Regions from separate parts of the Rhizobium arsenicireducens genome, predicted to be linked through region 1. Evidence: predicted binding sites of a transcription regulator. Region 1 holds the regulator's gene; the other holds the start of a gene.
The links. The regulator PhoB, encoded in region 1, activates phosphate uptake and scavenging genes when phosphate is short. The targets are predictions, from matches to a motif close to TGTCATNNANCTGTCAT.

Region 2: the regulator PhoB is predicted to act here: its motif matches at 1,834-1,850, upstream of ACWPVA_RS15915 (DUF1045 domain-containing protein).

Annotation. Positions count from the first base shown of each region.
Region 1 covers NZ_CAXHYK020000001.1:2,834,281-2,838,262, forward strand. The annotation lists gene ACWPVA_RS14105 (acetylornithine transaminase) at 1-1,162, opposite strand, end outside; gene ACWPVA_RS14110 (GcrA family cell cycle regulator) at 1,598-2,134, shown strand; gene phoB (phosphate regulon transcriptional regulator PhoB) at 2,216-2,899, opposite strand; gene phoU (phosphate signaling complex protein PhoU) at 2,931-3,644, opposite strand; gene pstB (phosphate ABC transporter ATP-binding protein PstB) at 3,691-3,982, opposite strand, start outside.
Region 2 covers NZ_CAXHYK020000001.1:3,203,717-3,207,698, reverse strand. The annotation lists gene ACWPVA_RS15920 (alpha-D-ribose 1-methylphosphonate 5-triphosphate diphosphatase) at 1-1,040, opposite strand, end outside; gene ACWPVA_RS15915 (DUF1045 domain-containing protein) at 1,060-1,749, opposite strand; gene phnE (phosphonate ABC transporter, permease protein PhnE) at 1,874-3,391, opposite strand; gene phnE (phosphonate ABC transporter, permease protein PhnE) at 3,403-3,982, opposite strand, start outside.

The DNA of each region.
Region 1 (3,982 bases):
CGGCCGCCTGTTCGATACGCTTCAGCCCCTCCCGCGCCTCGTCGACGGTGACGATGAGCGGAGGCAGAAGGCGAATGACATTGTCGCCCGCGGGAACGCCGAGAACATGTTCCTCGCGCATTGCCATCAGCAGGTCGGTGTTCGCCACCTTGGCCTTGATGCCGAGCATCAAGCCCTCACCCCGGATTTCCTCGATGATGTCGGGATAACGATCCTTGAGCGAGGCGAGACCCTGGCGGAAGATCAGCGCAACGTCGCGTACATGGTCAAGGAAGCCATCGGCCAGCACGACGTCGAGCACGGCATTGCCAACAGCCATGGCGAGCGGATTGCCGCCATAGGTCGAGCCATGGGTACCCGCCTTCATGCCACTGGCCGCTTCTTCCGTCGCAAGGCAGGCGCCGAGCGGGAAACCACCGCCGATGCCCTTGGCGACGGCCATGATGTCCGGCGTGATGCCTGCCCATTCGTAAGCGAACAACTTGCCGGTACGGCCGACGCCGCACTGGACCTCGTCAAGGACAAGCAACAGGCCGTTGTCGTCACAGATCTGGCGCAGCGCCCGCAGGAATTCATTGGAAGCGGCGCGCAAGCCGCCCTCGCCCTGCACCGGCTCGATCAGGATCGCGGCCGTTTCCTCGGTGATCGCCGCCTTGACCGCATCCAGGTCGCCGAACGGGACCTGGTCGAAGCCGGGCGCCTTCGGGCCGAAGCCCTCCAGGTATTTCTCCTGGCCGCCGGCCGCAATGGTGGCGATCGTCCGGCCATGGAAGGCGCCTTCGAAGGTGATGATATGGAAGCGCTCGGGATGGCCCTTGACGAACTGATAGCGGCGCGCCGTCTTGATCGCACATTCGAGCGCCTCGGCGCCCGAATTGGTGAAGAAGACCCGATCGGCAAACGTCGCCTCGGTCAGGCGGCGACCGAGCGTCTCCTGGCCAGGAACGTCATAGAGGTTTGACAGGTGCCAGACCTTGCCGGCCTGCGTCGTCAGTGCCTCGATCAGATGCGGATGGGCATGGCCGAGCGAATTGACCGCGACGCCAGCTGCGAAGTCGAGATAGCGTTCGCCACCCTCGGTCAGGAGCCAAACACCCTCTCCTCGCTCGAACCGCAAGGGCGCGCGCATATAGGTCTGATAGAGGGGCGAGGCTTCGACCATGATAAAACACTCCTTCGGGAGGGCTTGACGGGACTACGGATGCTTCTGATTTCGCGGGCGACCGCGGCCCCAAAAAATCAAAAATGCCGCCTTGCGGCGGCGGGGGCACTATCAGCATTTCGGCCTTGCCTGTCAACGAAACAGCGCGCCGCACCTGAATTTTCGACCGCGCAGGCAAGACGATCGAGACTCGACCAAAAGCACGGACGCGACGCGCCAGGGTAGCAAGTTGGGGAAAACTCCAAAATCAATTCGCGATGATTCGCCCAACTCTTGTCACGGAGTCAGCCCGGCACTAGGTTAACAGTCAATAAAGAAACTGCATGCGGCGGAACCAGTCACCGACAGTATCGAGGCGGGTTTGTTTCGGATCATTCCGAAGCAAGGGTGAACGATTCTGCCATCATGCATCGCGAGCGGCGGAGAGATAACGGCATGAACTGGACGGATGAACGCGTCGAGAAACTGAAGCGCCTTTGGGCCGAAGGCTTGAGCGCGAGCCAGATCGCAGCACAACTAGGCGGCGTCAGCCGCAACGCCGTCATCGGCAAGGTTCACCGGTTGAACCTTCCGGGCCGAGCCAAGGCCGGCGGCAATTCCGCGGCGACGCGGGCCGCAAAGCGCCCGGCATCGGAACCGCGCACGCCGAGCTATGCTTCGCGCGTCACGACCCGCACGGTCACCCGCGCCGCTGGCGCCAACATGCTCAAGGAAGAGGTCGAGATCGACGGCGTCGAAGAGATCAAAATCTCCCCGGCCGGCAATGTCATCCTGCCGATCTCGCGCAAACTGGTACTGACTGAACTCACCGAGCGCACCTGCAAATGGCCGATCGGTGACCCGATGAAGGACGATTTCCACTTCTGCGGCTGCGAATCCGCCGACGCCTCGCCCTATTGCAGCTACCACGCCAAAATGGCTTACCAGCCGGTTGGCGAGCGTCGCAAGGCAGCCAATTCGGCAGCGCGCTGAGCGCTGTCTCTCCCCGCATCGAAACGCAAAACGGGCCACAGAGGCCCGTTTTTTGTTTGACTGCCAGAAACGGCCCAGCCGTCAGGCTTCCATCGAATAACCGGCGCCGCGGACCGTACGAATGACGTCCTGCGAATTGGCAAAATTGAGCGCTTTGCGCAGGCGCCCTACGTGTACGTCGACGGTGCGCTCATCGACATAGATGTCGTGCCCCCAAACCCCGTCCAGCAATTGCGAACGCGAGAAGACGCGGCCGGGCGATGCCATCAGGAACTCCAGCAAGCGGAATTCTGTTGGACCGAGTCGCACTTCCCGGCTCTTGCGGTGGACGCGATGCGTTTCGCGGTCGAGTTCGATGTCGCCGCAACGGAGCACGCTGGACAAGACTTCCGGACGGGCGCGCCGCAGCATGGCCCTGACGCGCGCCATCAGTTCCGGTGTCGAAAACGGCTTGACGACATAGTCGTCCGCCCCGGTCGCAAGTCCGCGGACACGCTCGCTCTCTTCGCCACGCGCCGTCAGCATGATGATGGGCAGGCGCTCGGTTTCAGGACGCATGCGCAGACGACGGCAGAGCTCAATTCCGGATACGCCCGGCAGCATCCAGTCGAGGATCAGGAGGTCGGGGACCCGCTCCTGCAGGCGAAGTTCCGCTTCGTCACCCCGTAATATCGTTTCGACCTCGTAGCCCTCCGCCTCGAGATTATAGCGCAGGAGTACGCTCAGGGCTTCCTCGTCCTCGACGACAGCGATCTTTGGCAGCATCGGTATCGATAACCTTTCGAATGCGGTCGGATTACTCGGTGATGGCGCCGACGGAAGAGGTCAAGTCATCCTTCGGGCGCTCGCCTTCGGGCTGGGCACCCGTGGCCATGTAATAGATCGTCTCGGCGATGTTGGTCGCATGGTCGCCGATGCGCTCGATGTTCTTGGCGCAGAAGAGAAGATGGGTGCAACTGGTGATGTTGCGCGGATCTTCCATCATGTAGGTCAGCAGCTCGCGGAACAGCGAGGTGTACATGGCGTCGATTTCCTCGTCCCGGTCGCGGATGGATTTCGCCTTTTCTGCCGACCGGGTGTTGTAGACGTCGAGCACTTCCTTGAGCTGGATAAGGGCCAGTTCGCTCAAGTGCTCGAGACCGCGGGCCAGCTTTCGCGGCACGCCGGTCGTCTGAATGGCCATGACGCGCTTGGCATTGCTCTTGCCGAGGTCGCCGACCCGTTCCAGGTCGTTGGCGATGCGCAGCGCGCCGATGATCTCGCGAAGGTCAGCTGCGACCGGCTGGCGGCGCGCGATGGTGACGATCGCCTTGTCGCCGATCTCCAGCTCGGCGGCATCCATCAGCACGTCGTCGGAAATGACCTTCTGTGCCAGCGCCGCGTCGGAGTTGACCAGCGCACGCACGCTGTCGGCCACCATCTGTTCGGCAAGGCCGCCCATCTCGGTGATGCGGCGCATCAGGTATTTCAGTTCTTCGTCATAGGCCGTGTAGATATGCGATGGCGACATGTTCGTTGTCCTTGAATTTGGTATCCGCCCGGAAGGAAGCGCCGGCTCAGCCGAAACGGCCCATGATGTAGTCCTGGGTACGCTGATCGTCCGGATTGGTGAACATCTTGTCCGTGTCGTTTTCCTCGACCAGCAGGCCAAGGTGGAACATTGCGGTGCGCTGCGACACGCGGGCGGCCTGCTGCATCGAGTGGGTAACGATGACGATGGTAAAGTTGGCGCGCAGTTCGTGGATCAACTCCTCGACCTTGGCGGTCGCGATCGGGTCGAGCGCCGAGCAGGGTTCGTCCATCAGGATCACTTCCGGGCTGACGGCAATCGCGCGGGCAATGCACAGA
Region 2 (3,982 bases), 370 kb from region 1:
TGGCCGCGGTCGTTCAGACCGACGGTGCGCGCTGGCGTGGAGGTGACCATGGCGAGCGCCTGCGGAAGACTGATCTCATCGAAATCGTCCGCAAGTACGAAGGGCGCATGCAGCAGGCTGAGCGGCACGTAATCCGATGACAGCACGTCCAGCACACCACGCCCCGCCAGGTCGCGGGCCGCGATGTTGCCGGAATGCGATTTGCCGCGCACTACGTTCGGCGCACCCATCAACACGCTCATGCCGGCCTGGTGCGAGGCATCGGCGGCTTCGAGGCTGGTCGGGAATTCTGCGAGCCGCACCCCATAGCCCTTGGCTTCCTCGACATGGTCGAGCGTCGCATCGTCATGGCTGGCGACCGTGATGCCGCGCGCCGCGCAGACTTTAGCGAGCGCGTCGCGGTGAGGAGCGGCGTATTTCGCCGAGGATTCCTGCCGGCGGGCGACGAAATGGGCAAACGCCTCTTCCGACAGGCCGCGCTTGGTCTTGTAGTAGAGCGTGTACTGCTCCATCGTCTGGAACTGCCGTTGCCCCGGCGCATGGTCCATCAGCGAGACCAGCCGCACATAGGGATCGGCCTCGAAATCGGAAAAATGGTCGAGCACGTCGGCAGCGGAGACCTCGCAGCGCAGGTGGATCAGGTGCTCTGCCCTCAGCCGGTCCTCGCGCTCGGCCGCCTGGATGGCATCGGCCATCTCGCGCATCTCGCCTTGGGCGAAACCGCCATCCTCATCCGACCCCATGCGCAGGCAGTCGAACACGGTGGTAATGCCGGCGGTTGCCACCTGGGCGTCATGCGCCTGGATCGCCGAGGTTTTGTTCCACCGCACGCCCGGGCGCGGTGAATAGTGAGATTCGAGATGGTCGGTATGCAGTTCGACGAGCCCTGCAATCAGAAAGTCGCCGCCGAAATCCTCGCCGGTGCGCATAGGGCCCTCCGAAATGTCGGCGATGCGGCCGTCGCGGATCTGGACGGAGCCTTCGATGACCTGGTCGTCGAGAACGATGCGGGCATTGGCAAGAATGGTTTCGGCGGACATGCGATCGACTTTCGATGGTTCAGGCGCCGGTAAGCGGCAGCCAGGTGTGGACTGTGAAGGGCGCACCCCGTTCCGGCTCGATGAAGAGCGCGAGGCCGGAAATGCGGAGCGGTTTGTCGGTGAAGGGGGCGAAGCGCGCGGTGGCGAACTGGCGCACGGCATCCGCCTGCGAGGGGTCCACCGGGCCGCTCAGCGTCATATGAAAGCGGAAATCTTCCATGACATAGGGATAACCCCAGCGCAGCAGGTTGGCGCGCTGCGTCTCGCTCAGGCGTTCCGGCTTGCGCCGGGCGATATCGGCATCGCTGAGTGGCGCGCGAAACGGCTCGAAGGCCTCCACGACGGCGGCCGCGAAGTCCTGCAGCGGCGGGTGCGTCTTGGCGGGGATCAGCGCGAAAAACGGGCCGAGTTGCCCGACCACGAGCGAAGGGATGTCGAAGGCCGGCTGCGCGGCGCAGAACACTCCGAACTGCGCGATCAATTCCGCTTCGTTCCGGTTCGGAGCCAGTCCGAACGGCGCCTTGAGCGTGGCGTGAAATCCGTAGCGCCGCGGTTCGGCGGTGAGGGCGGCCATGGTCCGTGCCGGAAACGCATCCGCCGCTCTTGCGGCAATGTCTTCGCCAGAAAAGGCGTCCCGGCCGAGCCAGGCGGCCGCCGTCCGGGTCAGCGGATCATCGGCGGGCGGGGTGAAATAGAGCGCATAGCGCAATGCGGAAATCCTCGTTTGACAGGTCGCGGCCACAATGACGGCTCAGCGGGGCAGATTACAAGTCGGTGTCGCTAGCCGAGCCGCATGACAGATTGATGATACGGCGAGCAGATTGGTTCAAGAATCAGTGCCTTGTCCCCATCAATCGCGAGCGCAACGCATTGGAAATGCCGTCGAACACGAAGACCACGATCAGGATCAGCACCACCATATAGGCGACATTTTCCCAATCGGAATTGGTCCGCATCGCTTCCCAGAGCTTTAGGCCGATCCCGCCGGCCCCGACCGCGCCGATGATCGTGGCCGAGCGGGTGTTGGATTCCCAGAAGTAGAGCGCCTGCGATGCAAAGAGCGGCAGGACCTGCGGCAGCACGCCGAAGCGCTGCACCGCGAGCGGTGCGGCGCCGACGGACTTGACGCCCTCGCGCTGCTTGTCGTCGATGTTCTCCAGCGCCTCGGCATAGAGTTTTCCGAGCGTGCCGGTGTCGGTGAAGAAGATCGCCGACATGCCGGCGAGCGGCCCGGGACCGAAGGCGCGGGTAAAAAACAGCGCCCAGATCAGCATGTCGACCGAGCGTTGGAAGTCGAAGAATCGCTTGATGATCTGGTTGGCCAGCCGGTTGCGGAAGATGTTGCGTGCCGCAAGAAAGGATAGGGGGAAGGCGACGATCATCGCGAACAGTGTGCCGATGAACGCCATGACGATCGTCTGCAGGAGCTTCGTCCACACGTCGAGATGCTGCCAGGAGGGATTGTAGAGAATATCGTTCCAGGCCAGCGACAGATTGCTGCGTGCCGGATCAAGCCGCTCGCCGGCAAAGACCAGGCCGGCAACTTCGGCAAAGCTTTTGTCGAAGAAGGCCGAGTTCGTGTCGAAGAAGAAGTTTTCCCAGCCGAAGAAGCGCTTGCGGATCTTGACCTTGTCCGCCTGAACCTCGACCCAGCCAGAGAGACCGAAACTGGCGACGACCTTGGCGCCGGGCTTGCGCTGTTCGGCCCAATCGGGGAGCGCTGCCGTGGCATCGACGGTGTCGCGGGTTCCGTCGAGATCCAGCATGATCGTCTCGCCATCGCGCGCCAGGACGACGCGGTCGGGCATGATTTCGACCGTGCGCCCGCGGCCCATCTCGACGAGTGCCTGCGTGACGATTTCTTCCTGCCGGGCTTGCGGAGCGATCGCTGCCTGCGCGTTCTCGTCGACCTTCGCCGTCGTCGCCGCTGGCGCCATAAAGCTGAAACTCGAGGACCTTGCCGCTGGCGTCGTGGCGCCGGCGCTCGGTGCTGCCGGCACTGCGGCGGTGCGGGTCACAGTCTCCCGGGTCGCATTTAGCCAAACCGGATTGGCATTCGGGCCAAGCGGGTCGAAGCGCGGATAGGTGATCTCCATGGCGCCGTCTGCGGCAATCAAAATGTCCGGCCGTACCTCGTAGGACACCCAGTCGGCAAGATAGGAACCGGCAATCGACCAGTTGGCATTGGAGACAACCTTGCCGATCGAGAAGAACCACCAGGCGAAGACGAAATAGAGAAGTATACCGCCGGCGATGAAGCCAATCTTGAATCGCTGCCAGACGGATCGCTGCAGGATGCTGGGATGGCGAGCGGCGATTACCTCCAGTTCGTACATGTTCATGGTTTGCATGGACGTGGTCCTCACTGGATGGTCTGGAAGGCCTGCTCGCCGACAAGCTTGCGGCGCAGCCAGGCGGAAAACTGATCGACGGTAATAATGGTGCAGAAAAGCAGCAGCACGATCGCCAGGGTCTTCGCCTCATGGCCCTGGCCGATCGAAAGCCGCAGAAGTTCGCCGATGCCGCCGCCGCCGACCGCACCGATGATAGTCGAGGCGCGCACGTTGATTTCGAGCCGCAACAGGAAATAGCTCATGAAGTTCGGCATGACCTGCGGCACCATGCCGAACCAGACCCGCTCGAACCAATTGGCGCCGACCGCCTTCAGGCCCTCGTCCGGTTTCATGTCGGCATTCTCGATGACCTCGAAGAACATCTTGCCGAGTGCGCCGATCGTGTGGATCGACACGGCGATGATCGCCGGGATAGGGCCGAGCGAAAAGACAGCGAGGAAGAAGCCGGCGATGACGACCTCGGGAAAGGCGCGAAGCAGTTCCATGGTGCGCCGGGCAGCACCGCGGGCCCAGGGGTTCGTCATCATGTTGCGGGCGGCTAGAAAGGACAGGCAAAAGCCGATGAGCAAGCCGATCAGCGTCGACAGG